DNA from 4 places in the Siccibacter colletis genome. Region 2 is predicted to be linked to each of the others. Evidence: predicted binding sites of a transcription regulator. Region 2 holds the regulator's gene; each other region holds the start of a gene.
What was found. The regulator CRP, encoded in region 2, controls carbon source genes, mostly activating them, when cyclic AMP is high. The targets are predictions, from matches to a motif close to ATGTGANNNNNNTCACAT.

Region 1 (7,646 bases), 1.0 Mb from region 2:
GATTTCGGACCCACCTGCATTTTCAGTTTTTCGTCCACGCCGCCGTTGATAGCATACAGCATGGTTTTCGCGAGGTTAGCGCGGGCACCGAAGAACTGCATCTGTTTGCCCACAACCATCGGGCTTACGCAGCAGGCGATAGCGTAGTCGTCATTGTTGAAGTCTGGACGCATCAGGTCGTCGTTCTCGTACTGCAGAGACGAGGTATCGATGGACACTTTCGCGGCGTATTTCTTGAAGCTCAGCGGCAGTTTTTCAGACCACAGAATGGTGATGTTCGGCTCCGGAGACGGCCCCATGGTGTATAGGGTGTTCAGGAAGCGGAAGCTGTTTTTGGTCACCAGGGTACGGCCGTCTACGCCCATACCGGCGATAGATTCGGTTGCCCAGATCGGGTCGCCGGAGAACAGCTCATCGTACTCAGGCGTACGCAGGAAGCGCACCATACGCAGTTTCATGACCAGGTGGTCAATCATTTCCTGTGCGTCTTGCTCGGTGATTTTGCCCGCTTTCAGGTCGCGTTCAATGTACACGTCGAGGAAGGTGGAAACGCGACCGAAGGACATCGCTGCACCGTTCTGAGATTTAACCGCAGCCAGGTAGCCGAAGTAGGTCCACTGTACCGCTTCCTGCGCAGTAGTTGCCGGACCGGAGATGTCGCAGCCATATTTAGCAGCCATCTCTTTGATCTGGCCCAGCGCGCGATGCTGCTCGGCAATCTCTTCACGCAGACGGATAGTTGCTTCCAGATCTTCGCCGTTTTCCAGTTTTTCCTGCAGGGACTGGAACTGGGCGTATTTGTCTTTCATCAGGAAGTCGATACCGTACAGCGCCACGCGACGGTAGTCACCGATGATACGGCCACGGCCATAGGCATCCGGCAGGCCGGTCAGCACGCCAGACTTACGGCAGTTCAGGATGTCTTTGGTGTAAACGTCAAACACGCCCTGGTTGTGAGTTTTACGGTATTCGGTGAAGATTTTTTTCAGGGACGGGTCCAGCTCGCGGTTATACGCTTTGCAGGAGCCTTCGACCATTTTGATGCCGCCGAACGGGATGATGGCGCGTTTCAGCGGCGCATCGGTCTGCAGACCAACAATTTTTTCCAGCTTCTTGTTGATATAACCCGCGTCGTGAGAGGTGATGGTGGAGGCGAGGTCAGTGTCGAAGTCTACCGGGGCGTGAGTGCGGTTTTCCAGCTTCACGCCTTCCATTACGCTGTCCCACAGGGTAGTGGTTGCCTCGGTTGCACCGGCCAGGAAGGATTCATCGCCCTCATACGGGGTGTAGTTTTTCTGGATGAAGTCACGGACGTTTACTTCATTCTGCCAGTCGCCTTTCGCAAAACCTTCCCAGGCTGTGGCCAATTTTTCATTAAGCTCGGACATGTAACACCTACCTTCTTAAGTGGATTTCTTATTACTGCGCGACATTAACGGTGTTGATCGTCGCCACGCAGGTAAATTACCCAGTACGTCAACCCAACTAACAAACCGCCGCCGATAATGTTGCCGATAGTCACCGGTATCAGATTGTCGGTAATAAAGTTCATGATAGTCAGATGAGGAAAACTTTCCGGAGAAGAGCCAACCGCGCTCCAGAACTCCGGGCTTGCAAAGTGGCGGATCACGATGCCCATCGGGATCATGAACATGTTTGCGATGCTGTGCTCAAAGCCGCTGGCAACAAACATGCCCACTGGCAAGACCATAATAAATGCTTTGTCGACCAGGCTACGACCGGAGTAGCTCATCCATACCGCAAGGCACACCATCAGGTTCGCCAGGATACCGAGGCTGACTGCCTCAATAAAGGTATGGTGTAGCTTGTGATCCGCGGTCTGCAGGACGTTCATCCCCCAGCCGCCATTGGCCGTCATATACTCGCCGGATAACCACATCAGCAGCACGAACAGCAGCGCGCCAATCAGGTTGCCCACATAAACGTTAAGCCAGTTGCGACCCAGTTGGCCCCAGGTGATACGACCGCTGGCTTTCGCCACCACAATCAACACCGTTGAGGTAAAGAGATCCGCGCCGCAGATAACGCATAAAATCAAACCAAGGGAAAAACAGATGCCGCCAATCAGCTTTGCAATCCCGAAAGGCATTGCGGCAGTGCCGGTTGTGGCCGTGATATAAAAAACAAAGGCTATGGAGATGAAGACGCCCGCGGTAATCGCCAGATAAAAGGTTTTCAGCGGATGCTTCGTTGCTTTATAAACTCCCGCTTCTTCGGCAACTTTTGCCATGGCAGCTGGAAGTAAAAGATCAAAAGGGTTGTCAGCTTTCACACTAACTCTCTCTTTTATTAAGTCGGCATGAAGATACTAACAAAGCATTATAGGGCAAAATTTGACTTGGATCATAAAGCGCCAGATTTATAGCCCTTTATCAGGTGGGGTTATAGGTAATTTTTCGGATAACTAATTGTAATATAAATAAAAAATAAATTTTAATATTTACAAAATGAGTTGAATTAATAGCTTTTGATACGTCTGTTCTGGTTAATTAGAATGGAGTATTCACGACTGAAAGTTGCAATTTAGCCTAATAAAATAAATATCAACAACCATCATTTAACTTATCTATTACAAACCAGATTAGTTTCATTTTTATTAATAAAAAAGGGGCAACATTTTGCCCCTTGATGATGCGTTAACATGAACGGAAATTAACGTTATTTAATTACCGCTTAGTTTGTTTTCCAGTATGCCGCTTTGGCGCGCTGTAATTTTTCGTAGGCCGCCAACAGTGCCTGATGCGCCGGGAAGGCTTCCAGCGAGCCGTCGGCTGGCTGCAGGCCATAGAACGGCTCTTCACCGCTGATGGCCGCGCTTGCCGCTTCGACCGCGTCAGCACCGTACATGCGTACAAACGCGTGATGGTACTGCAGCGGATCGCGCTCATCTTCCATCGCCAGCAACAGCAGCGTCTGGAGGCAGCGATAGTAGTTGGCACGCGCCGGGCTGAACAGCGAGGCGTTGAACTCCATGGTCCACTCAGTCCAGATCAGCGCCTGATCGAGGTCGCCGCCCGCCAGCGCCAGCATCGCTTTCAGCTCGCCGATGCGCAGGGTAAACCAGCCGTTGTCTTTTCCGGTAGCAATGCCCAGCAGCTCGCGCACGCGGGTAAAGTCGTCATGGCCTTCTTCATCCAGCTGGGCAATGAGATTGAGGTAGTCCTCTTTTTCCCACTCGCTTCCCGGCAGAGAAAGCAGCGTTTCGCGCAGGTGCGCACCCATACTGTTGTTTGCCAGCCACAGATCTTCCGCCGGATAGATATCAGACATGCCCGGAACGATGATACGGCAGGCGTACACGTCCAGATGCTGATAGTCGGCGATATAGACTTCTTTATCTTCACTTTTGAAGATCGCCATCAGGGTCGCGAACTCTTGTTCGGTGGTGCCGGCAAAGCTCCAGTCCACGAACGTATAGTCGGCGTCCTGCTTAAACAGATCCCAGGAGATAAGACCGCTGGAGTCGATAAAGTGGGTTTCCAGGTTGGCGTGCTCAGCCACTTCTTCGTCATCGAAGGTGGGCGGAGTGAAGACGTCGAGGTCTTTCAGACCGCGGCCCTGCAGCAGTTCGGTAACGGTACGCTCAAGCGCCACGCCGAAGTCCGGGTGAGCACCGAAAGAAGCGAAACAGGTGCCGTTTGCCGGATTGAACAGCACCACGCAGATCACCGGGTATTTGCCGCCCAGCGAGCCGTCGTAGGCAAAAATCGGGAAGCCTTCCGCTTCGAGCTTCGCAATGGCTTCTACCACGCCCGGATAGCGCGCCAGCACCTCCTGCGGAATTTCCGGCAGGCTGATGCTTTCCGCGATAATGCGGTTTTTGATGTGGCGTTCGAATACTTCAGATAACCCCTGCACGCGCGCTTCATTGCGGGTGTTGCCCGCCGACATGCCGTTAGAGACGTAGAGATTACCGACGATGTTCATCGGAATATAGACGGTCTGCTCGTCAGACTGACGGGTGAAGGGCAGGGCGCAGATGCCACGCTCTTCATTTCCGGACTGCAGGTCGATCAGCATGCTGGCAGCCAGCTCGTTCTCCGGATCGTAAAACGCACGCAGACGGGCGTCGAGGATCCCCTCGGGCAGTGAATCATCCTCGGTCAGCGGGAACCATTTCTCGTTCGGGTAGTGCACGAACGGGCCATTGGCGATGGCGTCGCCCAGCCAGAAATCAGCAAAGAAATAGTTAGTGGAAAGACGCTCAAAGTATTCGCCCAGCGCTGAAGCCAGCGCCGCTTTTTTGGTTGCGCCTTTACCATTGGTAAAGCACAAGGCGCACTCTTTATCGCGAATATGAACCGACCAGACGTTCGGCACCGGGTTCAGCCAGGACGCCTCTTCAATGTTGAAACCGAGATCGCTCAGCTGTTGCTGAAAGCGAGCTATGGAGTCTTCCAGGGCGGCATCTTTGCCAGGGATGAAAGTTTGATTCATGAGGGTTTCACTTTAGTCGTACGCAAAGTGCGCAATGATACGGGTTTTAGCTGACAGGCGCTATCCTCCCGGCCGTACAGGCGAAAATAAATCTTCAGGCTATTATTAAGCTGAATAACCTACTGTAATGGCAGCTAAAAATATGAAAACGTTCGACCTCCAGCGCATGGCCTTCGACAAGGCGCCGCCGGACTTTTTATGGGAAGTGGCAACCCGCAGTCTGTATACCTTCATCCTCGTTTTCGCGTTTCTGAAACTGACCGGTCGGCGCAGCGTGCGTCAGATGTCGCTGTTTGAGGTGCTGATCATTCTGACGCTCGGCTCGGCGGCGGGGGACGTGGCGTTTTATGACGACGTGCCGATGATCCCGGTGTTTGTCGTATTTATGACCCTGGCCTTGCTCTACCGGTTAGTGATCTGGTTGATGACCCACAGCGAGCGCATGGAAAATTTCTTTGAGGGTAAACCCGTCATTATCGTCGAAGAGGGTGAACTGGCCTGGGACAAGCTTAACGCGGAAAATCTTACCGAATTTGAGTTCTTCATGGAGATGCGCGGCTGCGGGGTAGAGCATCTCGGGCAGGTGCGGCTGGCCATTCTGGAAACAAGCGGACAGATAAGCGTTTACTATTACCCTGACGACGAAGTGCGACCCGGGCTGTCGATTCTGCCTGAGTACTGCAATGAGCGTTTCCGGGTCGCGCCGGTGGATGGTCACTACGCCTGCATCCGCTGTAGCGAAGTGCTGATGCTACGCGCAGGGGCGAAAGAGCCTTGTCCGCGCTGCGGAAACCACGTGTGGGTGAAAGCAAGCGTGGCGAAGCGCATCACCTGACAGCGTATTTAACGCCCCCGGCGCAGCGTAGCCGGAACAATCTGTTGTGTGATTTTACGCACATTTTCGCGCCGGGCAGGATTACCCGTTGCTTGCTCTGCCAGGCAATGATAAAACCGATAGCCACAGAAAAAACTTATTGCTTCAAGCGTGGTGAGGGGAAATGACTCAGGTCTACAATTTCAGTTCTGGTCCGGCAATGTTACCGACGGATGTGCTCCGTCAGGCTCAGGAAGAGTTAGTCAACTGGCAGGGGCTCGGCACCTCGGTGATGGAAATCAGTCACCGTAGCAAAGAGTTTATCCACGTTGCCGAAGAGGCGGAAAAAGATTTCCGCGACCTGCTGCAGATCCCATCCAACTATAAGGTGCTGTTCTGCCACGGTGGCGGACGCGGCCAGTTCTCGGCGTTGCCCCTGAACCTGCTTGGCGATCGTACGACTGCCGATTACGTTGACGGCGGCTACTGGGCGGCGAGCGCAGTTAAAGAAGCCAAAAAATATTGCCAGCCGAACGTAATTGACGCCAAAGTGACGGTAGATGGCCTGCGAGCGCTGAAACCGATGCGCGAGTGGCAGCTCTCTGATAACGCCGCCTACGTTCACTACTGCCCGAACGAAACCATCGATGGTATCGCTATCGACGAAACCCCGGATTTTGGCGACGCCATTGTTGCGGCTGACTTCTCCTCCACCATTCTTTCCGGCCCGCTTGATATCAGCCGTTTCGGCGTCATTTACGCCGGCGCGCAGAAGAATATCGGCCCGGCCGGTCTGACGCTGGTGATCGTGCGCGACGACCTGCTCGGCAAGGCACATACTGCCTGTCCGTCAGTTCTTGATTACAGCGTGCTGAGCGAAAACGATTCGATGTTCAACACCCCGCCAACATTCGCCTGGTACCTGTCAGGGCTGGTGTTTAAGTGGCTGAAAGCGCAGGGCGGCGTGGAAGCGATGAACCGCATTAACCAGCAAAAAGCTGACCTGCTGTATGGCGTGATTGATACCAGCGATTTCTACCGCAACGACGTGGCCCCGGCTAACCGCTCGCGGATGAACGTGCCGTTCCAGCTGGCGGACAGCAACCTCGATAAGCTGTTCCTTGAGGAATCTTTTGCGGCGGGTTTGCACGCGCTCAAAGGCCACCGCGTGGTCGGTGGGATGCGCGCTTCAATCTACAATGCAATGCCGCTGGCCGGCGTGCAGGTGCTGACTGACTTTATGAAAGAGTTCGAACGCCGTCACGGTTAAGAAACCCTTTCTTTTTTCTCTCCCCGCGGCCCGGCTGCGGGGTTGTTATTTTGTTGAGTTGAGACATTTTTCATGCAGGAATCCCTGACGTTACACCCCATCGCGCTGGTCGACGGCACCATCAATCTTCCCGGTTCAAAAAGCGTATCTAACCGCGCGCTGCTGCTGGCGGCACTGGCCCACGGCACCACGGTGCTGACGAACCTGCTCGACAGCGATGACGTGCGTCATATGCTTACCGCACTCAGCGCGTTAGGCGTGCGCTATACCCTGTCTGAAGATCGCACCCGCTGTGAACTGACCGGCGTTGGCGGCCCGCTGCAGGCGCAGGGCAGCCTGGAGCTGTTCCTTGGTAACGCGGGTACCGCGATGCGTCCGCTTGCCGCCGCGCTGTGCCTCGGCCATAACGATATCGTGCTCACCGGCGAGCCGCGCATGAAAGAGCGCCCGATTGGGCATCTGGCTGACGCGCTGCGTCAGGGCGGCGCGCAGATCGACTATCTGGAGCAGGAAAACTATCCGCCGCTGCGGCTGCGCGGAGGCTTTACCGGCGGTGACGTGGAGGTCGACGGCAGCGTCTCCAGCCAGTTCCTCACGGCGCTGCTGATGACCGCACCGCTGGCGGAAAAAGATACCCATATCGCCATCAAGGGCGAACTGGTGTCGAAACCCTATATCGACATCACGCTGCATCTGATGAAGACCTTCGGGGTTGAGGTCGAAAACCAGAATTATCAGCGTTTCGTGGTGCGCGGCGGCCAGCAGTACCAGTCACCGGGCCACTACCTGGTGGAAGGGGACGCGTCGTCAGCCTCCTATTTCCTTGCTGCAGCAGCCATTAAAGGCGGCACCGTAAAGGTGACTGGTATTGGTCGCAACAGCGTGCAGGGCGATATTCGTTTTGCTGACGTGCTGGAAAAGATGGGCGCAACCATCACCTGGGGTGATGATTATATTGCCTGCACCCGCGGCGCACTGAACGGTATCGATATGGATATGAACCATATCCCTGATGCGGCGATGACTATCGCCACCACCGCGCTGTTCGCCAACGGCACGACCACGCTGCGCAACATCTATAACTGGCGCGTAAAAGAGACCGAC
Region 2 (7,646 bases):
AGATGAGATCGACCATGGGATGGCGCGCTTCGCCGCGGCGGTAGGTAAGGTGGTTAACGGCTGATCAGCTTTCGCCGCGCAGCCGTCGCTTCAACCAGATCCCATGCTGAGGCCGCTGGCGCCAGGCCACGGACGAAATGGTATGCATGGTGCTCAGGTGGCTGAGAATGCGCTGCAGGTGCTGCTCCATGGTGGTGAGCGGGCCTGAGGGCAACGACTCTGGCGGTTCGATAATGGTTACGTCGTTGCTCGCTGACGGCGCGTCATACTCCAGCCGCTGCTGGCAGCGCTGAATGGCAATCTCACAGGATTGCAGATAGCGTTCGGCCAGCTGCGGCGTCAGCATGTTGTGTTCCCGGGCCAGCGTTGTGATGGCGTTGATGTGCTCGACCACGAACTGACTGTGGGTCACCCACAGCTTCATGTCCGCCAGATAGTGCGTGTTGAAGCCCGGCTCCTGCATCGCCTGGTTAAGGGAGTTATACACCGCGTTGTGCGCCTGGTTCACGCGCATACGCTGCCACGCCAGCGGTGTCGCCCCGGGGTTATCACTGAGGATCAGGCGTAGCGCGTCCTGATCCGCCTCCAGCGCATCGTGCGCATTCTGCCGCAGCAGACCGGTCTGCCACTGCGGCCACAGCCATACCATCCCGCCAAAGGCAATCAGACAGCCAATCAAGGTATCGACTAAGCGCGGCAGGATAAACTGCTCAGCGTTCAGGGTAATCAGCTGCAGGGTGTACACCGCCGTGACGGTAAAGCCTATCGTCGCCCAGCCGTAGCTTTTGCGGATGATCAGATAGCTCACCAGCGTAATCGCCAGCATCGCCAGCAGGGCGAATCCTTCCGGGAAGTGGAAATGCAGCGCCACGCCGGCAATCAGCAGCCCCGCCATGGTGCCGCCAGCACGGTGGAAGATCCGCACCCGCGTGGCGCCGTAGCCGTTCTGGGTAACGAACATAATGGTCATCAGGATCCAGTACGGTTTCGGCAGATGAAACGCGTTGCCCACCAGGCTGGCGATGCTCAGCATCACGGCGATACGCGCGGCGTTGCGCAGGGCCGCAGATTTAAAAGAGAGGTAACTTTTTAACGCCGGGAACAGCGGCAGGCGGCGCTGCCGGTCCTCCATCATGTCGCGCACGTACAGAGGGCGCTGGGTGCGCAGCACGCGGGCGATGCGGCTGAAGTGATAATCAAAAAATTGCCCGACCGGGTTATCGGGATGCTGACGGGCGATCTTTTCCAGCGCTTCGCTCTGCTTATCCATCGAAAAACGCGTCGGATAGCGGTGATAGAGAATATCGTCGGCAAGCGTGCGCAGCCGGCCGGCGACAGTTTGCGCTGTCCAGCGAATGACTTTTTCGGCGTGGGTCTGCTTCACCAGCTTTTGTACCTCTTCCGGCTGGTGCAGGCTGACCGAGATATGCTCCTGCAGGTCGAGCGCAATCTGGAACGCGCGCAGCAGGCGCCGGTAATCATTCTGGCGGTTGGCGGCCAGCATGTGCAGCTGCTGATAACACTGGCTGATGAGATCCACCACCTTCTGCTGATGTGCCAGCAATGGCGGTAGCGCGGTATCCGGGTCGGTATGCCGGGTAAGCATGCTGTATTTCGCTTCACAGTAGCTCGCCAGTTCGCGATAGAGCAGACTGAGTGTCTCCCGCAGCGGCTGTTCACGCCACAGCCAGAACCAGAACCAGTTGAACGCGCCGTACCACAGCGTGCCGAGGGTGTAGATGAGCATTGGTTGCCAGACCGGCATGTTGCCGGCGAGGCTTAGGGTAAAGATCGCGGCGATAAGCGAGGCCGGGAGCAGGCGCGCATGCAGGCTGCTGATCTCCGCCGTCACGCCAAGCACCAGCGCCATGACGCTCAGAATAATCGGCAGAGGAAGTTGCTGATAAAGCAGAAGCTGGACTGCGAGACTACTGAGGGCAAACAGCGAGCCGCCGATAAACAGGCGTTTGAAGAAGCGTTTATGAGGTGTATCCAGCCCGGCAATATTGCAGCAGGCAGGCACCAGCGAGAAGAGCAAGCCCTGTTGCAGATGGCCCAGTATCAGGCCCACCGCCACGGGAATACAGAGCACCAGCGTTTGTCGGAGTGCGTAGTTAACTTCGGGGTGGTAAATCAGCCTGCGCCACATAGCCAACGAGCAGAGACAACAACGGCGTGCTACTCGCGTAACACGCCGTTGCGAAGCGGCTTAACGGGTTCCGTAAACCACGATGGTTTTACCGTGTGCGGAGATCAGGTTCTGATCTTCCAGCATTTTCAGAATACGGCCTACGGTTTCGCGGGAGCAGCCCACGATCTGGCCAATTTCCTGACGGGTAATTTTGATCTGCATTCCGTCCGGGTGGGTCATCGCGTCAGGCTGCTTTGCAAGGTTCAGCAGGGTCTGGGCGATACGGCCGGTTACGTCGAGGAAGGCGAGGTTGCCCACTTTCTCGGAGGTGACCTGCAAGCGACGCGCCATCTGCGAGGAGAGGCGCATCAGGATGTCCGGGTTCACCTGGATCAGCTGACGGAATTTTTTATAGGAGATCTCAGCGACTTCACAGGCGGTTTTCGCGCGAACCCAGGCGCTACGCTCCTGGCCCTCTTCAAACAGGCCAAGCTCGCCAATAAAGTCACCCTGATTCAGATAGGACAGGATCATCTCCTTGCCTTCTTCATCTTTGATCAGCACTGCCACTGAGCCTTTAACGATGTAGTACAACGTTTCCGCTTTTTCACCCTGGTGAATCAGCGTGCTCTTAGATGGGTACTTATGAATGTGGCAATGAGACAAGAACCATTCAAGAGTCGGGTCTGTTTGCGGTTTGCCAAGCACCATGCGCTGTTATCCTCTGTTATAAACTGGCTCCAGAGTCCGGGTTATGCCCCTGCTCTGGGGTTGCTGTCATATATTCCCGCATCCCGGGAAGTGGCGCTCGTCAGATTTCGTCGCCTTTAATGAGTAAAATCCGCCGCATACATGCATAACATCAATGTTACATGATTACAGCCAGACTGTTTTAGCATAGCTTTTCATGAGTGTCTTGTATTGTCTCGTTTCAGCTTGACGCAGGTCGCCTTTCGTTGCCTGTTTTGCGGGCGACGAGTAATCTGTCGTCAAATCAGCAAGTCAGGAGAAGGCAAATGCAGGCACGTGTTAAATGGGTGGAAGGCCTGACCTTCCTGGGTGAATCTGCCTCCGGGCATCAGGTGCTGATGGACGGCAACTCCGGCGATAAAGCGCCAAGCCCGATGGAGATGGTACTGATGGCCGCAGGTGGTTGTAGCGCGATTGACGTAGTGTCGATTCTGCAGAAGGGGCGTCACGACGTGACCAACTGCGAGGTGAAGCTTACCTCCGAACGCCGGGAAGAGGCGCCGCGCCTGTTCACGCACATTAATCTGCACTTTATCGTTACCGGTAAAGCGCTCAAAGACGCGGCGGTAGAGCGGGCGGTGTCGCTCTCGGCAGAGAAATACTGCTCGGTGGCGTTGATGCTGGAGAAAGCGGTGAACATCACCCACTCGTATGAGGTGATTGAAGCCTGACGGCAGGGCGGCGCTGACAGGCTTCATGCAGTCAGCGCCGCACCGTTATTCGATTTTTTTCCCTTCCATCAACCGCTGCACCAGCGGCATCATAATCAGCTCCATCGCCAGCCCCATCTTGCCGCCCGGCACCACTAACGTATTCATGTGAGAAATAAATGAACCCTGCAGCATGGCCAGCAGCCAGGGGTAATCGATGCCCTCCAGATTGCGGAAGTGGATCACCACCAGACTCTCGTCCAGCGACGGGATAGTTTTCGCTGCGAATGGGTTGGAGGTATCCACCGTCGGCACGCGCTGGAAGTTGATATGGGTGCGCGAGAACTGCGGGGTGATGAAGTTGATGTAATCCTCCATCGAACGCACCACGGAGTCCATTACCGCCTCGCGCGAGTGACCGCGCTCGCTGGTATCACGCACCAGCTTCTGGATCCATTCAAGGTTAACGATGGGCACCACGCCCACCAGCAGATCAACATGCTGCGCCACGTCGTGCTGCGGCGTGACCACACCGCCGTGCAGCCCTTCGTAGAACAGCACGTCCGTTGGCTCCGGGAGCGGCTGCCACGGCGTGAAGGTGCCGGGAACCTGATTCCACGGCACTGCTTCATCGTAAGTATGAAGGTATTTACGCGACTGGCCGCTGCCGCTGCGCCCGTATTCGCTGAATGTCTCTTCCAGCAGGCCGAAGTCGTTAGCTTCCGGGCCGAAGTAGCTGATGTGGCGACCGAGATCGCGCGCTTTGCGGATCGCCATGTCCATTTCAGGCCGGGTGTAGCGATGGAAGCTGTCGCCCTCGATTTCGGCGGCGTGCAGATTGAGCTGGGTGAAAATCTTACGGAAGGCGAGGCTGGTGGTGGTGGTACCGGCTCCGCTGGAGCCGGTCACGGCAATAATCGGGTGCCTGGCTGACATAGGAAACTACTCCCTTGATGGGTACGCGACGTCACTGCACAGGCGGGAACAGGTTCTGAACGTCGTCAGCCGTGGAACTGACCGCGCGGCATAATGTTAATGGTTTCATGCAGTTCAGACCAGACCAGTACCGCTTCGCCCGTTTGCAGTTGACGTTTTACGTCCGAGACTTTTTGTTCGAGGCTGCGTTCATGTTCACCATAATCGGTGCCTTCGCGCAACACAAAAGATTCGAGCAGGTTATCGAGCGTGTCGGGATCGAGTTCTTTCCAGGGAATAATCATCGCACATCCAGATAGTGAGTCAGCCAGTCAGGCACACGCTGTTCAAGCCACATCTGCGGGCGGCGCAGCGTACCGCTTACGAAACCCACATGCCCGCCATGGTCGGTCAACTGGTATTCAATCGACGGCGGCAGCAGCGTCGGGTCGGGTATCACGTGATGATCCATAAAGGGATCATCTTTAGCATGGATGATAAGCATCGGTTTTGCGACATTGGGCAGCATCGGCATGGCGCTGCACTGGCGGTAGTAGTCCAGCGCGTCTGCAAAACCGTGGATTTTCGAGGTGATAAGATCGTCGAAGTCGCGCAAGCCGCGGATCTGCTTCAGCTGCTTGATACTGACCGGTAACGTGCCGGGATAGGCGTGCAGCTTGCGCGCCGCGTTGGCTTTCAGCAGGTTGAGCAGATAACGCTGGTAGAAACGACTGAAGCCTTTTTCCATGTGGTAGCAGCACTGCTCCAGCAGCAGCGGGGCGGAAACCACGACGCCAGCATCAAGCAGACAGTCGCTGCCCTGTTTCGCCATCAGGCAGGCCAGCATGTTGCCGCCGAGTGAATAACCCACCGCGGCGGTAGGCACATCGCCCCAGGTGGATTTCAGCCACGACAGAAAATAGCTGCCGTCTTCGGTTTCCCCGGAGTGATAGATCCGCTTCATGCGGTTCGGCTCACCGCTGCAGCCGCGAAAATGCATCACTACGCCCAGCCAGCCGCGTTTCTTCGCCGCTTCGATCATGCCGTGCGCGTAGGGGCTGTGCAGGCTGCCCTCGAGGCCATGAAAGACCACCAGCCGGGGTTTGTGCGCCGCACCCGCCGGATCTTCGCTCCACGCGAGATCGACAAAGTCACCGTCCGGCATGTCGAGCCGCTGCCAGTGCGGAGTAAACTTCACGCGACGGCGCAGCACGCGCGGCAGCATGGTTTGCAGATGCGGATTGCGCGCCCCCGGCATGGGAACAAAGTGCTGTGAGTCGGGGCGATGCGCTTCCAGCCCGGCGTGGGTGATCTCGGTCATGATGCTCATTTGAATAGTAAGTCTGATCAGGATTATATCGTGACCGGGGGTTAAAGTTGATGACTTTATCCCTTTCGATAAAGGGCGTGAATGCCAAAGCGAGGAGAAACGCGGGCGGTTAAGAGAGGGCCGCATGCTGGCGTGACGGCCACAGAGGAGGAGCGCGCCGACGACGATAGCGCCGGCGCGGCGCATCATGGCTGGTTCAGCATCTGCTCCAGCGACTCCTGCGCGTCAAGCCATGCCATTTCACACGCTTCGAGACCGGCTTTGGTTTTCGCCTGCAGCTGCAGCGCCTCGTTCATTTCGGCTTTGCGGCCCGGATCGTACAGCCCGCTGTCGCTTAGCTTCTCCTCAACGCCAGCAAGGGTCGCGTTAAGCTTCTCCATCTCTTTTTCGAGACGGGCGATCTCTTTGCGGATTGGCTGGGTCAGGGTGCGCAGCTCCGCCTCGCGGCGCTTCTGATCTTTACGCGCTTGCGCCGAGTTGGCGTTATCTTTGGCGGCCTCGTCGCCCTGGCTCTCCTGCTTCTGCACATCGCTCAGCCACTGCTGGTAATCTTCCAGGTCGCCGTCAAAGGCTTCCACTTTGCCGTCGTGGACCAGATAGAGGTCGTCGGTGGTGGAGCGGATCAGGTGGCGGTCGTGCGATACCACCACCAGCGCGCCTTCAAATTCGATAAGCGCATCGGTCAGCGCCTGACGCATGTCGAGGTCGAGGTGGTTGGTCGGTTCATCGAGCAGCAGCAGGTTGGGGCGCTGCCAGACGATCAGCGCCAGCACCAGCCGCGCCTTTTCGCCGCCGGAGAAGCGCTCGGTGTTCTCGCTCACCTTGTCGCCCTGGAAGCCGAAGCCGCCGAGGTAGTCGCGCAGCTTCTGCTCCAGCTCCTGCGGGGCGAGGCGCGCCAGATGCTGCAATGGCGATTCGTCGGCGCGCAGAAACTCCAGCTGATGCTGGGCGAAATAGCCGAGCTTGATACCCTTCGCGAGGCCGATGTCGCCGCTGACCGGGGCCAGTTCGCCCGCCAGCAGCTTAATCAGCGTGGATTTACCGGCACCGTTGCGTCCCAGCAAACCAATACGTGACCCCGGGACCAGGTTCAGCTTGATGGAGTCGAGGATAGTGCGATCCCCGTAACCCGCGCTGACCTTTTCCATTTTCAGCAGCGGGTTCGGCAGGCTTTCCGGCGCGCGGAAGCTGAAGTGGAACGGGTTATCCACGTGCGCCGGGGCGATCAGCTCCATGCGCTCCAGCATCTTAATGCGGCTCTGCGCCTGTTTGGCCTTCGAGGCTTTTGCTTTAAAGCGGTCAATGAAGCTTTGCAGATGCGCCACGCGCTCCTGCTGGCTTTCGTAGGTGGCCTGCTGCTGGGCCAGGCGCGTCGCGCGCTGGCGCTCGAACGAGCTGTAGTTCCCGGTGTACTCGAACATATTCTGTTGTTCGATATGAATGATTTTATCCACCACCGGATCGAGGAAGTCGCGGTCGTGAGAAATCAGGATCAGCGTGCCGGGGTAGCTTTTCAGCCAGCGCTCCAGCCAGATCACCGCATCGAGATCGAGGTGGTTGGTCGGTTCATCAAGCAGCAGCAGGTCAGAACGGCAGATCAGCGCCTGAGCAAGGTTAAGGCGCATGCGCCAGCCACCGGAGAAATCACTCACCGGGCGCTCCAGCTGTTCGTTGCTGAAGCCTAAGCCGTGCAACAGGCTGGCGGCACGCGAACGGATAGTCCAGGCGTCAATGGCGTCCAGCTTACCGTGGAGCGTGGCGATAGCGTTGCCGTCGTTGCGCTCGTTGGCGGCGTGCAGGTCGCGCTCAAGCTGGCGATATTCGCGGTCGCCGTCGATGACATAGTCCATAGCCGGCATCGCCAGCGCGG
Region 3 (7,646 bases), 220 kb from region 2:
TATACGCGTTGACCGCGTCCGCCACCACTTCACTCTGGGCGTCCAGGCCAGAGACCTGCGCCAGCGCGGCCTGCGGGCCTTTTTCATCGATAAGCTGCGCCAGCTCCTGGGCCTGCGGGTCCTGCTCGCTGCGGTAGTGCATTGCGGCAGCGATACCCTGTACCAGGTTGTGATGCGGAAGGTCATATTCGAGGGTGCCGAGCAGCGGCTTGATCAGGCGATCGCCGGCGCTGAGTTTACGCAGCGGCTGACGGCCGACGCGCTCTACGTCGTCTTTCAGATACGGGTTTTCGAAGCGGCCGAGGATTTTCTCAATGTAGGCCGCGTGCTTATCGGCTTCAAAACCGTAGCGCTTGATCAGCACCGCGCCACTCTCTTCCATAGCGCCTTTCACCACCGCACGAATGGCGTCGTCCAGAATAGCGTCGCGGATAGTCTGGTGGCCCGCCAGCTTGCCGAGATACGCGGTGATAGCGTGGCCGGTATTGAGGGTGAACAGCTTACGCTCAACGAACGCCATCAGGTTGTCGGTCAGTTCCATCCCCGGAATGGTCGGCAGCGCGCCCACGAACTGGGTTTTATCGACAATCCACTCGCTGAAGGTTTCTACGGTCACTTCCAGCGGATCGTTGGTTGCGGATTCAGACGGCGGCACGATGCGGTCAACGGCGGAGTCAACGAAGCCGATATGGCTCTCAACCCAGCCTTTATCTTCATCGTTCAGGGCATTGAAGACGTGGCCTTTCAGCTGGCTGGTCCCGCGCACCATGTTTTCACAGGCGATGATGTTCAGCGGCGCGTCGTTGCCCTGCGCTTTACGTTTTGCCAGGCCTTTGGCGAGCGCCGGAGCGATGCGCTCCAGTACCACCGGACCGACCGCGGTGGTGATGAGATCGACCTGAGCGATTAGATCGATAACCTCATCGCCGATGCTGCTCACGGCATTAACGCCGGACACGGTGTCCACCTGCTCATTCTCACCAACCACATGTACCTGATAACTGTGACGGGCGTTCAGGGCGTCCAGCACGACCTGATTGACGTCGGCGAACGTGAGTTCAAGACCCGCATCCGCCAGCAGTTTGCCAATGAAGCCGCGTCCAATATTACCTGCACCAAAATGTAATGCTTTCATGTGGATATCCTTACTAATGTTTTTACCCGAGAGGGCCAGGGTGAAGGCAGCGTACGGTGTTCCCTCACCCTGGCCCTCTCCCGAAGGAGAGGGATGAAACTGAATACCGGCCCCCTCACCGTGGAGAGGAGGCCGGAGCGTATTACGCGCTCTTGTTACCTGCCAGCAGCGCCAGCACTTCATCCACGCTGGTGGTGTTAGCCAGACGTTCGATAACGGTGTCGTCATCCAGCGCGTTGGTCAGGCTGGTGATCACCTGGATGTGCTCGTTGTTACGCGCCGCGATACCGATAACCAGACGGGCGATATCGTCTTCGTCTTCGCCGAAGCGCACGCCTTCCGGATACTGGCAGAATACCACGCCAGTTTTCAGCACGCGGTCTTTGGCTTCCACGGTGCCGTGCGGAACCGCGATGGACTCACCCAGATAGGTCGGGGTCAGCTTCTCGCGCTCCAGCATCGCTTCCACGTATTCTGGCTGCACGTAGCCGCCTTTCACCAGTTGCTCACCAGCAAAGCGGATCGCGTCTTCTTTGTGGGTCGCGGTGCGGCCGAGGAACACGTTTTCCGCGCCGAGTCTGAACAGGTGGCTGTTGCTCTCGTCAAAGCTGTCCTGCAGGCTGGTGCGCACTTTCTCTTCGTTCTGGGTATGGCGCTGGGCCGCAACCAGACGGTCGGTCAGGTTGGTGTACAGGCCGCTGTCGAGGAAGTTGGTCAGGGAAATGTGCTGCGCCTGCGGCACCTGGCGCATCGCGCGCTCGGTGAGGTCACGGTGGGTAATCACCAGATCCACATCACCCGGCAGGCTGTTGATGGCGCTGTTGGTGACGGAGATATGGCTCAGACCTGCATCCTGCACTTTCTTACGTAGTACGCCCGCACCCATTGCGCTGGAACCCATACCGGCATCACAGGCAACGATGATTTTACGCACGTGGCTCAGGTCGCCAGTGGCATCGCCAGCGGTGGCCGCTACCGCGCCGCCTTTAGACTGGGATTTCATATCCTGCATGCGACGGGTCGCTGCTTCGATGTCGTCTTCTTCTTTCACCTTGCTGGTTTTCAGCAGGATGGCTGATACCACGAACGACACTGCCATCGCGGCAACAATCGCGACGATGTTAGCGAAGTACGCGCCTTTCGGCGTCATCGCCAGTACCGCGAGGATGGAGCCCGGAGACGCCGGAGAAACCAGGCCGCCGTCCAGCACGCTCAGGGTGAACACGCCGGTCATACCGCCGAGGATAACGGCAATGATCAGACGCGGATTCATCAGCACATACGGGAAGTAAATTTCGTGAATACCACCGAGGAAGTGGATGATCGCCGCGCCGCCCGCAGACTGCTTCGCGCTGCCGCGACCGAAGAACATGTACGCCAGCAGAACGCCCATACCCGGACCCGGGTTCGCTTCAATCAGGAAGAAGATAGACTTGCCGATTTCATGGGACTGCTGAATACCCAGCGGCGAGAAGATGCCGTGGTTGATGGCGTTGTTGAGGAACAGGATTTTCGCCGGTTCAACAAAGATGGACGCCAGCGGCAGCATGTCATGGACAACCATGAAGTTAACGCCAGCCGCCAGTGCTTTAGAGAGCACTTCAACCGCCGGGCCAATGCCGAGGAACGCCAGAATCGCCAGGATCATACCGATGATGCCGGCGGAGAAGTTGTTCACCAGCATTTCGAAGCCGGATTTGATTTTACCGTCTACCGCAGCGTCAAACTTCTTGATGCACCAGCCGCCCAGCGGACCGGCAATCATTGCGCCGAGGAACATCGGCATATCTGCACCGACGATTACGCCCATCGTGGTAATCGCACCGACCACGCCACCGCGATCGCCACCCACCAGACGGCCACCGGTATAACCGATAAGCAGCGGCAGCAGATAGGTAATCATCGGACCGACGAGCTTGGCCAGCGTTTCGCTCGGCCACCATCCTGTTGGAATAAACAACGCAGTGATAATACCCCAGGCGATAAACGCCCCGATGTTTGGCATTACCATATTGCTGAGGAAACGACCAAAGCTTTGCACTTTGATCTTGATATCGGATGACATAGAACACCCCTTATTGTGTTGACGCGCAGGCTCGTAGCCCGAGTTTTATTGTTTACGTGGCGGCAGAGGTAGCCGGACCCATGCTCTGGTGACGCGAAATCTGGCACTGAATCGCTATGGTGTCCAGACCGGGGAATAAAGTGTGATCTGCATCACGCAGGTTGTCCGCAACAGGGGCTATTAAGTGTGATTTTTGTCACAAAAACGCCCTGTAAAAAGATCACAATGGCGAAAAAACCGTCGTAACATCCTGTTAAATGTGAAACAAATCACGTTTTGTCGCGGCCGCTTTGTTAACTATTTGTGATGGCGATCACGAAATATTTTCCAGGATTTTTCTTAAGTAAAGCTGTTCACTTCTTCAACATCCTTTTCGTTACGCGGTGAAAGAAAATTACAGCTGTCCGGCGTGACAAAACGATGACGCACCGCCCGGCAACCGCAGCGGCGCAATGGGTCGCTTTGTCAGCCTTTTTGCGTATCCTGAACCATACTTACCCCCAGTTGGCATTTCGCTTATTAAGGAGCAGGCAATGAAACTCGTTGGCAGCTATACCAGCCCGTTCGTGCGTAAAATCTCGGTCATCCTGTTGGAAAAAGGCATCACCTTTGAATTCGTAAACGAATCGCCGTACAGCGAAAACCACGGCGTCACGCAGTACAACCCACTCGGTAAAGTCCCGGCGCTGGTCACCGACGAGGGCGAAACCTGGTTCGACTCGCCGATTATTGCCGCGTATCTGGAGCAGCTCGATATCGCCCCGGCGCTGCTGCCGCGCGATGCCAGAGCGGCGCTGAAAGTGCGTCAGCTGGAAGCACTGGCCGACGGCGTGATGGATGCGGCGCTGGCCTCTGTCCGCGAGCAGGCGCGTCCGGCGGAGCAGCAATCCGAGGCTGAACTGCTGCGCCAGCGTGAGAAAATCAACCAGAGCCTGGACGCGCTGGAAGGCCACGTCGCCGACGGGTCGCTGAAAGCCGATGAGCTGACCATCGCCACCATCGCGGTAGCCTGTGCGATTGGCTATCTCAATTTCCGCCGCGTCGCGCCCGGCTGGTGCGTGGATCGTCCGCAGCTGGTGAAGCTGGTAGAGAACTTGTTCAGCCGTGAGAGCTTTGCCCGTACTGAACCTCCTGCTTCCTGACCCGGCTTGGGCCTGACGCGATGAGCCTGTACAATCGACACCACTTTTAACCGCGGCGCGGATCTCCCGCGCCCCGCACAGTAATGGTGTTGCGGTGTACACATTCTCAGCCAGGCCTCGCTCATGACAACCGAAAACCGTTCGCTCTACAGTCAGCTTCCTGCCACCGATCGTCTGCTGCGCGATGCGCGCTTCTCTCCGCTGCTGGAAACCTGGGGCCACACGCAGGTAGTGACCGTGCTGCAACAGCTTCAGCAGGCGGCGCGCCACGCTATTCGGGACACCGGGGCGCTGCCAGCCTGGTGCAATGACTGGGCCGGGCAGGCGCAGGCGCAACTCGTCGCGCAGAATGCCCCGGCGCTGCGGGCGGTCATCAACCTGAGCGGGACGGTGCTGCACACCAATCTCGGGCGCGCGCAGCAGGCTGACGAAGCAATCGCAGCAGTGACCCAGGCGATGCGCCACCCGGTGACGCTGGAGTACGATCTCGACGGGGCCGGACGCGGGCATCGCGACCAGGCGCTGGCGGCGCTGCTGTGCGAGCTAACCGGGGCGGAAGACGCCTGTATCGTCAATAACAACGCGGCGGCGGTGCTGCTGATGCTGGCCGCCACCTCCAGCGGCCGGGAAGTGGTGGTTTCGCGCGGTGAGCTGGTGGAGATCGGCGGTGCGTTCCGCATCCCGGACGTTATGCGCCAGGCCGGATGCCAGCTGGTGGAAGTGGGCACTACCAACCGTACCCATCTCAAGGACTACCGCAGCGCGCTGAGCGATCAGACCGCGCTGCTGATGAAGGTCCACACCAGCAATTATCATGTTGAAGGTTTTACCAAAGCGGTGGACGAAGCGGAGCTGGCACAGCTCGGCGAGACGTGCGGCGTCCCGGTGATTACCGATCTCGGCAGCGGCTCGCTGGTGGATTTCAGCCAGTACGGCCTGCCGAAAGAGCCGGTGGTGCGCGATCTGATCCGCGCCGGCGTCAGCCTGGTCAGTTTCTCCGGCGATAAGCTGCTGGGCGGGCCGCAGGCGGGAATTATCGTTGGCAAAAAGGCGCTGATTGAGAAGCTACAGCAGCATCCGCTCAAACGCGCGCTGCGCGCCGATAAAATGACCCTCGCCGCGCTGGATGCCACGCTGCGCCTGTACCGCCACCCGGAAACACTGGCGCAACGTCTGCCGACGCTGCGGCTGCTGACCCGCAGCGCAGACGAGATCCACGCTCAGGCCACGCGTCTCGCCCCCCATTTTCAGGCCCGCTTTGGCGAACGCTTCGCGGTGACGGTGGAACCGTGCCTGTCGCAGATCGGCAGCGGTTCACTGCCGGTTGACCGGCTGTCCTCTGCCGCCATCACCTTAACCCCTCATAACGGACGCGGCAGCGAGCTGCAGGCGCTCGCGCGCGCGCTGCGTGACTTGCCAGTGCCGGTGATTGGCCGACTGTACGACGGGCGGCTGTGGCTGGATCTCCGATGCCTGGACGCGGATACCAGCCTGATGGAGATGTTGCTGAAATGATTATTGCCACTGCCGGACACGTCGATCACGGAAAAACCACCCTGCTGGAAGCGCTCACCGGCGTGAATGCCGACCGGCTGCCGGAAGAGAAAAAGCGCGGCATGACCATCGATCTGGGTTATGCCTACTGGCCGCAGCCCGACGGACGCGTGCTCGGCTTCATCGACGTACCGGGCCATGAGAAGTTTCTCGCCAATATGCTGGCGGGCGTAGGCGGCATCGACCATGCGCTGTTGGTGGTGGCCTGCGACGATGGGGTGATGGCGCAGACGCGCGAGCATCTGGCGATCCTGCGCCTGGCGGGACAGCCAGCCATCACCGTCGCGCTGACCAAAGCCGATCGCGTCAGCGAAGCGCGTATCGCAGAGGTGCGCGCCGCAGTGCTCGACACCCTTGAAGCACAGGGCTGGCATGATGTGGCGCTGTTTGTCACCGCCGCCGCGCAGCAGCAGGGCATTGCGGAGCTGCAACAGCATCTGCGGCAGCTCGCCCCGCGTCCGCACCCGGAGCATCAGCGTTTTCGTCTGGCGATTGACCGCGCCTTCACGGTGAAGGGCGCCGGGCTGGTGGTGACCGGAACCGCGCTCTCGGGCACGGTGAGCGTGGGCGATACCCTCTGGTTAACGGGAGCCGCTACGCCGGTGCGCGTGCGCGGCCTGCACGCCCAGAACCAGCCTGCCACCGATGCGCATGCCGGGCAGCGTATCGCTTTGAACATCAGCGGTGACGTAGAGAAAGAAGCGGTGCACCGCGGTGACTGGCTGCTGGCGCGCGAACCCGACGCGCCGTCGGAGCGGGTCATCGTTGAACTCCGCGCGGATGCGCCGCTGAGCCAGTGGCAGCCGGTGCATGTGCATCACGCGGCAAGCCACGTGACGGGCCGCGTCTCGCTGCTCACCGACACCCTGGCGGAGCTGGTGTTTGATACGCCGCTGTGGGTGGCGGATAACGATCGTCTGATCCTGCGCGATATCTCCGCCCGGGCGACCCTCGGTGGAGCGCGGGTGATCCTCGTCGACTCGCCGCGGCGCGGGAAACGCAAGCCGGCGTACCTGGCCTGGCTGATGCAGCTGGCGCAGGCGACGCCGGATGAGCACGCGCTGGCGCGGCATCTGGATCGCGGCGCGGTGCGCCTTGAGGCATTTGCGTGGGCGCGGCAGCTGAGCGATGCCGGGCTGCGTCGTCTGGTCGGGCAGGTGAGCGGTATTGAAGCGGGTGGGATGCTGGTCAGCGATGCGCTGGCGCAGGAGTGGAAAACCACGCTGCTGACCACCCTCGCGCGTTACCACGAACAGCATGCCGACGAGCCGGGGCCGGGCCGGGAACGTCTGCGGCGCATGGCGTTGCCCACCGAGCCTGAGGCGCTGGTACTGGCGCTGCTGGATGCCATGCGTCAGGCGGGCGAGCTGCAAAGCCAGCAGGGCTGGCTCTCGTTGCCGGGCCATGAAGCCGGATTCAGCCAGGAGCAGCAGGCGCGCTGGGACCGTATCAGGCCGCTGTTTGGTGATGACCCCTGGTGGGTGCGCGACGTGGCGTCGAAAGTGGGTGAGGACGAGCAGGAGACGCGTCTGCTGCTACGCCGTGCCGCCCAGCAGGGGCTGATTACCGCGATCGTCAAAGATCGTTATTACCGTAACGATCGGATTGTGCAGTTTGCCGATATGATTCGCGATCTGGATCGTGATAAGGGGTCAACGGTGGCGGCAGATTTCCGCGATCGTCTGAGCGTGGGCCGCAAGCTGGCGATTCAGATCCTGGAGTATTTCGACCGCATCGGCTTTACCCGCCG
Region 4 (7,646 bases), 1.9 Mb from region 2:
CCAGCACAATCAGGCTCGCGACCGCGGCACGGTTGTGCATAAAGCGGCGACGCGCGTCCTGCCACAGGCTGCGTCCCTCAACTTCCAGCTTCTCGCTGAAATTCTCCAGCGCCTCGCTGTTTTTCTTACTCAACATCATGGGGACTCCAGCCTTAGTAGCGAATTTTCGGGTCGATAACGGCATACAGCACATCGACAATCGCGTTAAATACGATGGTCAGGGCACCTACCAGAATGGTGAGGCTCAGCACCAGGGAATAGTCACGGTTCAGCGCGCCGTTAACGAACAGCTGACCGATACCCGGCAGACCGTAGATGGTCTCGATGACCATCGAGCCGGTGATAATGCCGACAAACGCCGGGCCCATATAAGAGAGCACCGGTAACAGCGCCGGTTTCAGGGCGTGGCGCATGATGATGCGGCGCATCGGCAACCCTTTCGCGCGGGCGGTACGAATAAAGTTAGAGTGCAGCACTTCGATCATCGAGCCGCGGGTAATACGCGCGATGCTGGCGATATAGGCCAGTGAGAGCGCCACCATCGGCAGGATCATGTACTGGATCGCCCCGCCGTTCCAGCCGCCGCCCGGCAGCCACCTCAGCGTGATGGCGAAGATCATCACCAGCAACGGCGCGACCACGAAGCTGGGTATTACCACCCCGGTCATCGCAATCCCCATCACGGTGAAGTCCCATTTGCTGTTCTGGTTTAGCGCGGAGACAACGCCTGCGGTAACGCCAAGCACCACAGCGAGGAAGAACGCGGCGGCACCGAGCTTCGCGGAAACCGGGAAACTGGACGCGACCAGGTCGTTTACCGAATAATCTTTATATTTGAATGACGGTCCAAAATCACCGTGCGCCAGCTGTTTCAGGTAACTGAAGTACTGGGTCATGATCGGATCGTTTAAATGGTATTTGGCTTCGATGTTCGCCATCACTTCCGGCGGCAACGCACGTTCACCGGTGAACGGACTCCCGGGGGCGAGGCGCATCATGAAGAAGGAGATTGTTATAAGAATAAACAGCGTCGGAATCGCTTCCAGACAGCGACGTAAAATAAATTTCAACATTGCCCGTACCTTCTGGCGTGTGTCATATACGCAATATAAAAAGAGCCTGTGCCGTATGGCGTGAGGCTCCGGGACACAGCGGGGTAAAAGTGCTTACCCCGCGTATTGCCATTAATGTTTGATAATATACAAGTTTTTAACCGAGATATTATCCATCGGGTCTTTACCGGTATAACCACCCACCCACGGTTTCACCAGACGGGCGTTGACGTAGTAGTAAACCGGTACGATCGCAGAGTCTTTGTCCAGCTGCTCTTCCGCTTTCTGATACAGCGCGGTGCGCTCCGCTTCATCGGTCACTTTCAGCGTGTCGGAAACCAGCTTGTCGTAGGTTTCGCTCTTATAGTGCGCGGTGTTATTGGAGCTGTCGGACAGCAGCATGTTCAGGAAGGAGGTCGGCTCGTTGTAGTCCGCACACCAGCCGGCACGCGCCACGTCGAAGTTACCCTGATGACGGGTATCCAGGAAGGTTTTCCACTCCTGGTTTTCGAGCTTCACGTTCACGCCGAGGTTTTTCTTCCAGATAGAAGAGACGGCGATCGCCAGTTTCTTGTGCAGATCGGAAGTGTTATACAGCAGATCGAAGGTCAGCGGCTTATCAGCCGTGTAGCCCGCTTCCGCCAGCAGTTTTTTCGCTTCGGCGTTACGCTGTTCCTGGGTCATTTTGAACCAGGCCGGTTCAGTCAGTTTGGCACCGTCGGTGTATGGCGGGGTGAAGCTGTAAGCCGGCAGGTCGCCCTGGTTTTTCACCTTATTAACGATAATGTCACGGTCCAGACCCAGTTTCAGGGCAGCACGCACGCGCGGATCGTTAAATGGCGGCTTCTGGTTGTTAATTTCGTAATAGTAGGTGCACAGATACGGGTCTACGTGCACTTCCTGCGGGATCTCTTTTTTCAGCTTCTGGAACAGTTCAATCGGCATGTTGTTGTAGGTCATGTCGATTTCGCCGCTGCGGTAGCGGTTAACGTCAGTCACTTCAGAAGAGATCGGCAGATAGGTCACCTGGTTGATAACGGTTTTCGCGTTATCCCAGTAATTGGTGTTGCGCTCAAGCACGATACGCTCGTTCACCACCCAGCTTTTCAGCTTGTAGGCGCCGTTAGAAACGAGGTTTGCAGGCTGCGTCCACTTCTCACCGAATTTTTCCACCACGGCTTTAGGCACCGGGGACATGGAAGAGTGCACCAGCAGCTTGTAGAAATAAGGAACTGGCTCGCTCAGGGTGACTTCCAGCGTGTGGTCGTCAATGGCTTTTACGCCGAGTTCGGTAGCAGGTTTTTTACCCGCAATGATGTCATCGATATTCGCGATATGGCCGTACTGCAGATAGCTTTCGTACGGGGACGCGGTGTTTGGATCGGCCAGACGCTGCCAGCTGTAGACGAAGTCCTGGGCCGTTACCGGCTCGCCGTTAGACCATTTCGCATCTTTACGCAGCTGGAACGTCCAGACTTTAAAATCTTTGTTTTCCCATTTTTCAGCCACGCCCGCGCTCGGGTGACCGTCAACATCCGTGACCAGCAGGCCTTCAAACAGGTCGCGGTTGATGTTGGATTCAGGTACGCCTTCGATTTTATGCGGGTCGAGTGACTGAACTTCAGAGCCATTGTTACGAACCAGCGTTTGCTTTTCTGCCAGCTGAACGCCTGCCGGTACGTTAGCAGCCATTGCCACGTTACCCGCCATTAGCGCAGAAAAAACACCCGCTGCAACCAGACTTTTTTTTGTGATGATGGACATTGTGTTGATACTCCACTCATTATAATTACTGGCCTGAGCCAGCCTGTTTTTCCCGTGAGGGTCCTGTACAGCGCAGGAGCGATTCGCGTCTGCCAGGATTTATTGACTGCTGCTATCACCGACTTTATTTTTACTGGCCGCTCATCCGGCGACCTTGACGTCGATTCTTTGACGACCCTCCCCTGTTCTGAAGGTCGTTATCTGATGTATTAACCGCATGTGTTTAATGATTTCGCCGGGAAATCATTTTGCTTTTACGGGCGATTCATAGCGTTTTGTCTGGCCGGAAAGTATCAAAAGCATCTTTCCTGCGCCAATACATTTTGCAAATTTGTTAAGCGTTTCTCTTTTGGCGGGAAATGAGCCGCAACACTGGCGGGACAGACAAACATGAAGCGCTGGCAAATACATTACAAGTCAGAGACTTGTCCGTTTTTAGTGCCAGGCAGGACGACATGATATGCGCTGAGCTTGCTATCCACAAAAATTTAACAACTGGTCGTTTTTTAGCACATTCCTCTGCGGGAAGGTTGAAAGTACTAATATCATCTCAGTAATGTTGCAGCAAGCCCCACAGTCAGATGTTAAGAAAATAACAGACCGATCGCGTTAATTATGAACAGAACCACCATACGCTCATCGCTAACGTCATGAAATAAAATTAGATTATCAGAAATTCGGTTTTGTTATGCTTCAGACAATTTTCAGCAATGGTTATACGTTTTGCTGATAGTAATAAAAAAAGGAGCCATCAGGCTCCCGCTTTCATATGAAATGGCTCTAACTCACCAGACCGGGAAATATCGATTTGATTCCGGTCACAATAAACTCGATGCCCAGCGCCATCAACAGCAGGCCCATGATACGCGTAATAACGTTGATACCCGTCTGGCCGAGCCAGCGCACCAGCCAGGGCGCCATGCGGAATACGCCCCAGCAGCAGAGCGCGAACAGGGCAATGGCAATGGAAAACCCGAGCAGATGCGCCCAGCTGTGGTAGCGCGTGCCCCAGACAATCGTGGAGCTGATGGCACCCGGGCCAGCCATTAAAGGAAGCGCCAGGGGAACCACCCCGATGCTTTCGCGAATTGCGGTTTCTGATTTTTCCTGCTTGTTTTGCTTATCTTCCCCGAGTTTTCCGCTAATCATTGACATGGCGATGGTCACAACCAGTATCCCACCAGCAATGCGAAACGAGTCGATGGAAATGCCAAAGATCTGCAGGATCGCATCGCCTAAAAACAGCGAGGTCCAGAGAATAATTGCCACCGAGACGTTGGCCGTCAGGTTAGTTTTATTTCTCGCAGGAGGCGTCTGATAACTGGTCATACTGATAAACACCGGAATAATGCCTACCGGGTTAACCAGTGCGAAAAGGCCAATAAAGAATTTAAAATACACTGCAAAATCGAACAGCGAATGTGTCACGGGATAGCTCCGCAAATAAATAATGCACAGGCCGGCGTAATGTAATGTAAAAACCCCACTGACGCCATGCCATTTACCAGCACGGACTTCTGACAAAATCTAATCGTGCGGAATATTCCCCGCGTGTTAGATAATTGTTGTGTTTATGATAGTTTTAATTTTGCGCATTGTGACCACCTCTTTAATCAATTGAAACAAATTAACAAACTTCGGTGCTGAATGGTGTCAGCATCGATCTAAATTGATTTAGATCACAAAATGACTACTCAGATATGAGTAGAGTTGTGTTGCCGCCAGGGAGTAACCGCAGGCTCGGGTTGATGTTCAGGCAAGGCTCTTTTAGTAAATCAGCGGAATACATGCGCAAATTGTCATTTTTAACGTGCAATGTCGCTCACACGCCGGCTGTTTCATGGTGACTATACTGTCCGACTGAACGGCTGATTTACTAAAAGAGTTTAACATTATCAGGAGAGCATTATGGCTGTTACTAATGTCGCTGAACTTAACGCACTTGTAGAGCGTGTAAAAAAAGCCCAGCGTGAATATGCCAACTTCACCCAAGAACAGGTTGATAAAATCTTCCGCGCCGCCGCTCTGGCTGCCGCAGATGCTCGTATCCCTCTCGCTAAAATGGCCGTTGCCGAATCTGGCATGGGTATCGTCGAAGACAAAGTGATTAAAAACCACTTCGCCTCTGAATATATCTACAACGCCTATAAAGATGAGAAAACCTGTGGTGTGTTATCTGAAGATGACACCTTCGGCACTATCACCATCGCTGAACCAATCGGTATTATCTGCGGTATCGTTCCGACCACTAACCCAACGTCCACCGCCATCTTCAAATCACTGATTAGCCTGAAAACCCGCAACGCTATTATTTTCTCGCCGCATCCGCGTGCAAAAGATGCTACCAACAAAGCCGCTGATATCGTGCTGCAGGCAGCTATCGCCGCTGGTGCGCCGAAAGATCTGATCGGCTGGATCGATCAGCCTTCGGTTGAACTGTCTAACGCTCTGATGCATCACCCGGACATCAACCTCATCCTTGCCACTGGTGGCCCGGGCATGGTGAAAGCGGCCTATAGCTCCGGTAAACCCGCCATCGGTGTGGGCGCAGGTAACACCCCGGTCGTTATCGATGAAACCGCTGATATTAAGCGTGCTGTGGCGTCTATCCTGATGTCCAAAACCTTTGATAACGGTGTGATCTGTGCTTCTGAACAGTCAGTTATCGTGGTTGACTCCGTCTACGACGCCGTTCGCGAACGCTTCGCCAGCCATGGCGGCTATCTGCTGCAGGGTCATGAGCTGAAAGCGGTTCAGGATATCATCCTGAAAAATGGTGCGCTCAATGCCGGTATCGTAGGGCAGCCTGCGGCGAAAATTGCTGAGCTGGCCGGTTTCACCGTGCCATCCACCACCAAAATTCTCATTGGCGAAGTTAAACTGGTGGATGAGAGCGAGCCGTTTGCACACGAAAAACTCTCCCCTACTCTCGCTATGTATCGCGCCAAAGACTTTGACGATGCGGTAGAAAAAGCGGAGAAACTGGTGGCAATGGGCGGTATCGGCCACACATCCTGCCTCTACACTGACCAGGACAACCAGCCGGAGCGCGTCGCTTACTTTGGTCAGATGATGAAAACCGCGCGTATTCTCATCAATACGCCGGCGTCTCAGGGCGGTATCGGTGACCTGTATAACTTCAAGCTTGCGCCTTCTCTGACTCTGGGTTGTGGTTCATGGGGTGGTAACTCCATCTCTGAAAACGTTGGTCCGAAGCACTTGATCAACAAGAAAACCGTTGCTAAGCGAGCTGAGAACATGTTGTGGCATAAACTTCCGAAATCAATCTACTTCCGCCGCGGCTCGCTGCCGATTGCGCTGGATGAAGTGATTACTGATGGTCACAAACGCGCCATCGTCGTCACTGACCGCTTCCTGTTTAACAACGGCTATGCAGACCAGATTACCTCTGTGCTGAAAGCCGCTGGCGTCGAAACAGAAGTGTTCTTCGAAGTCGAAGCTGACCCAACCCTGAGCGTGGTGCGCAAAGGTGCCGAGCTGATGAACGCCTTTAAACCGGACGTGATCATCGCGCTGGGCGGTGGCTCCCCGATGGACGCCGCGAAAATCATGTGGGTCATGTACGAGCATCCGGAAACCCATTTCGAAGAGCTGGCGCTGCGCTTTATGGATATCCGTAAACGTATCTACAAGTTCCCGAAAATGGGCGTGAAAGCGAAAATGATCGCCGTTACCACCACCTCCGGTACCGGTTCAGAAGTCACCCCGTTTGCCGTGGTGACCGACGATGCAACCGGGCAAAAATATCCGCTGGCAGACTATGCGCTGACTCCGGATATGGCGGTAGTTGACGCAAATCTGGTGATGGACATGCCGAAATCGCTGTGCGCCTTCGGTGGTCTTGATGCAGTTACTCACGCTCTGGAAGCTTACGTATCGGTACTGGCCTCTGAATTCTCTGACGGTCAGGCTCTGCAGGCACTGAAACTGCTGAAAGAGAATCTGCCGGCGTCTTACCATGAAGGGTCTAAAAACCCGGTGGCGCGTGAGCGTGTTCACAGTGCAGCGACTATCGCCGGTATCGCGTTTGCTAACGCCTTCCTCGGTGTGTGTCACTCAATGGCGCATAAACTTGGCTCCCAGTTCCACATTCCTCACGGTCTGGCGAATGCCCTGCTTATCTCCAACGTGATTCGCTACAACGCTAACGATAACCCGACCAAACAGACTGCATTCAGCCAGTATGACCGTCCGCAGGCACGTCGTCGCTACGCTGAAATCGCAGACCACCTGGGTCTGAGCGCACCGGGCGATCGCACCGCAGCGAAAATCGAGAAGCTGCTGGCATGGCTGGAGAGCATCAAAGCTGAACTGGGTATTCCGAAGTCAATCCGTGAAGCAGGCGTGCAGGAAGCAGACTTCCTGGCCCACGTGGATAAACTTTCTGAGGATGCTTTCGATGACCAGTGCACCGGCGCTAACCCGCGTTATCCGCTGATTGCCGAGCTGAAACAGATCCTGCTCGACAGCTTCTATGGCCGTGAATTCACCGAAGGTGATACCCCGGCTAAACAGGAAGCGCTGCCAGTGGTAAAAGCAGACAAGAAAGCGAAAAAAATGGCATAACCGTAATGCCCGTAAAAAACCCGCCGGAAGGCGGGTTTTTTTATGGCTGGAACATGCCTGTACGTTACGCGTTAATCGCCTGTAGCGAGCCTTTGGCGAGCGCTTCTTTATAATGTTTACGACACACCGAGACATAGCGTTCATTCCCCCCTATAACCACCTGCTCGCCCTCAGCATAGGGTTTACCCGTCTGGTCAAGCCGCAGCACCATGCTTGCTTTACGGCCGCAGAAACACACGGTTT

Region 1: serC (3-phosphoserine/phosphohydroxythreonine transaminase) is a predicted target of CRP. The motif match lies at 5,340-5,357, and genes of this name have one in related genera.
Region 3: KFZ77_RS00570 (PTS mannitol transporter subunit IICBA) is a predicted target of CRP. The motif match lies at 3,385-3,402, and genes of this name have one in related genera.
Region 4: KFZ77_RS10845 (YchE family NAAT transporter) is a predicted target of CRP. The motif match lies at 4,484-4,501, and genes of this name have one in related genera.

What each region holds. Positions count from the first base shown of each region.
Region 1 covers NZ_CP074352.1:1,373,552-1,381,197, forward strand. The annotation lists gene pflB (formate C-acetyltransferase) at 1-1,388, opposite strand, end outside; gene focA (formate transporter FocA) at 1,433-2,293, opposite strand; gene ycaO (30S ribosomal protein S12 methylthiotransferase accessory factor YcaO) at 2,695-4,458, opposite strand; gene KFZ77_RS06590 (DUF421 domain-containing protein) at 4,601-5,293, shown strand; gene serC (3-phosphoserine/phosphohydroxythreonine transaminase) at 5,457-6,542, shown strand; gene aroA (3-phosphoshikimate 1-carboxyvinyltransferase) at 6,615-7,646, shown strand, end outside.
Region 2 covers NZ_CP074352.1:328,094-335,739, forward strand. The annotation lists gene argD (bifunctional acetylornithine/succinyldiaminopimelate transaminase) at 1-64, shown strand, start outside; gene KFZ77_RS01540 (YccS/YhfK family putative transporter) at 65-2,149, opposite strand; gene crp (cAMP-activated global transcriptional regulator CRP) at 2,210-2,842, opposite strand; gene KFZ77_RS01550 (OsmC family protein) at 3,148-3,552, shown strand; gene KFZ77_RS01555 (phosphoribulokinase) at 3,598-4,467, opposite strand; gene KFZ77_RS01560 (YheU family protein) at 4,533-4,751, opposite strand; gene KFZ77_RS01565 (hydrolase) at 4,748-5,767, opposite strand; gene KFZ77_RS01570 (ABC transporter ATP-binding protein) at 5,962-7,646, opposite strand, start outside.
Region 3 covers NZ_CP074352.1:107,824-115,469, forward strand. The annotation lists gene mtlD (mannitol-1-phosphate 5-dehydrogenase) at 1-1,135, opposite strand, end outside; gene KFZ77_RS00570 (PTS mannitol transporter subunit IICBA) at 1,278-3,200, opposite strand; gene KFZ77_RS00575 (glutathione S-transferase) at 3,734-4,342, shown strand; gene selA (L-seryl-tRNA(Sec) selenium transferase) at 4,466-5,857, shown strand; gene selB (selenocysteine-specific translation elongation factor) at 5,854-7,646, shown strand, end outside.
Region 4 covers NZ_CP074352.1:2,233,487-2,241,132, forward strand. The annotation lists gene oppC (oligopeptide ABC transporter permease OppC) at 1-139, opposite strand, end outside; gene oppB (oligopeptide ABC transporter permease OppB) at 153-1,073, opposite strand; gene oppA (oligopeptide ABC transporter substrate-binding protein OppA) at 1,185-2,816, opposite strand; gene KFZ77_RS10845 (YchE family NAAT transporter) at 3,597-4,244, opposite strand; gene adhE (bifunctional acetaldehyde-CoA/alcohol dehydrogenase) at 4,725-7,403, shown strand; gene tdk (thymidine kinase) at 7,468-7,646, opposite strand, start outside.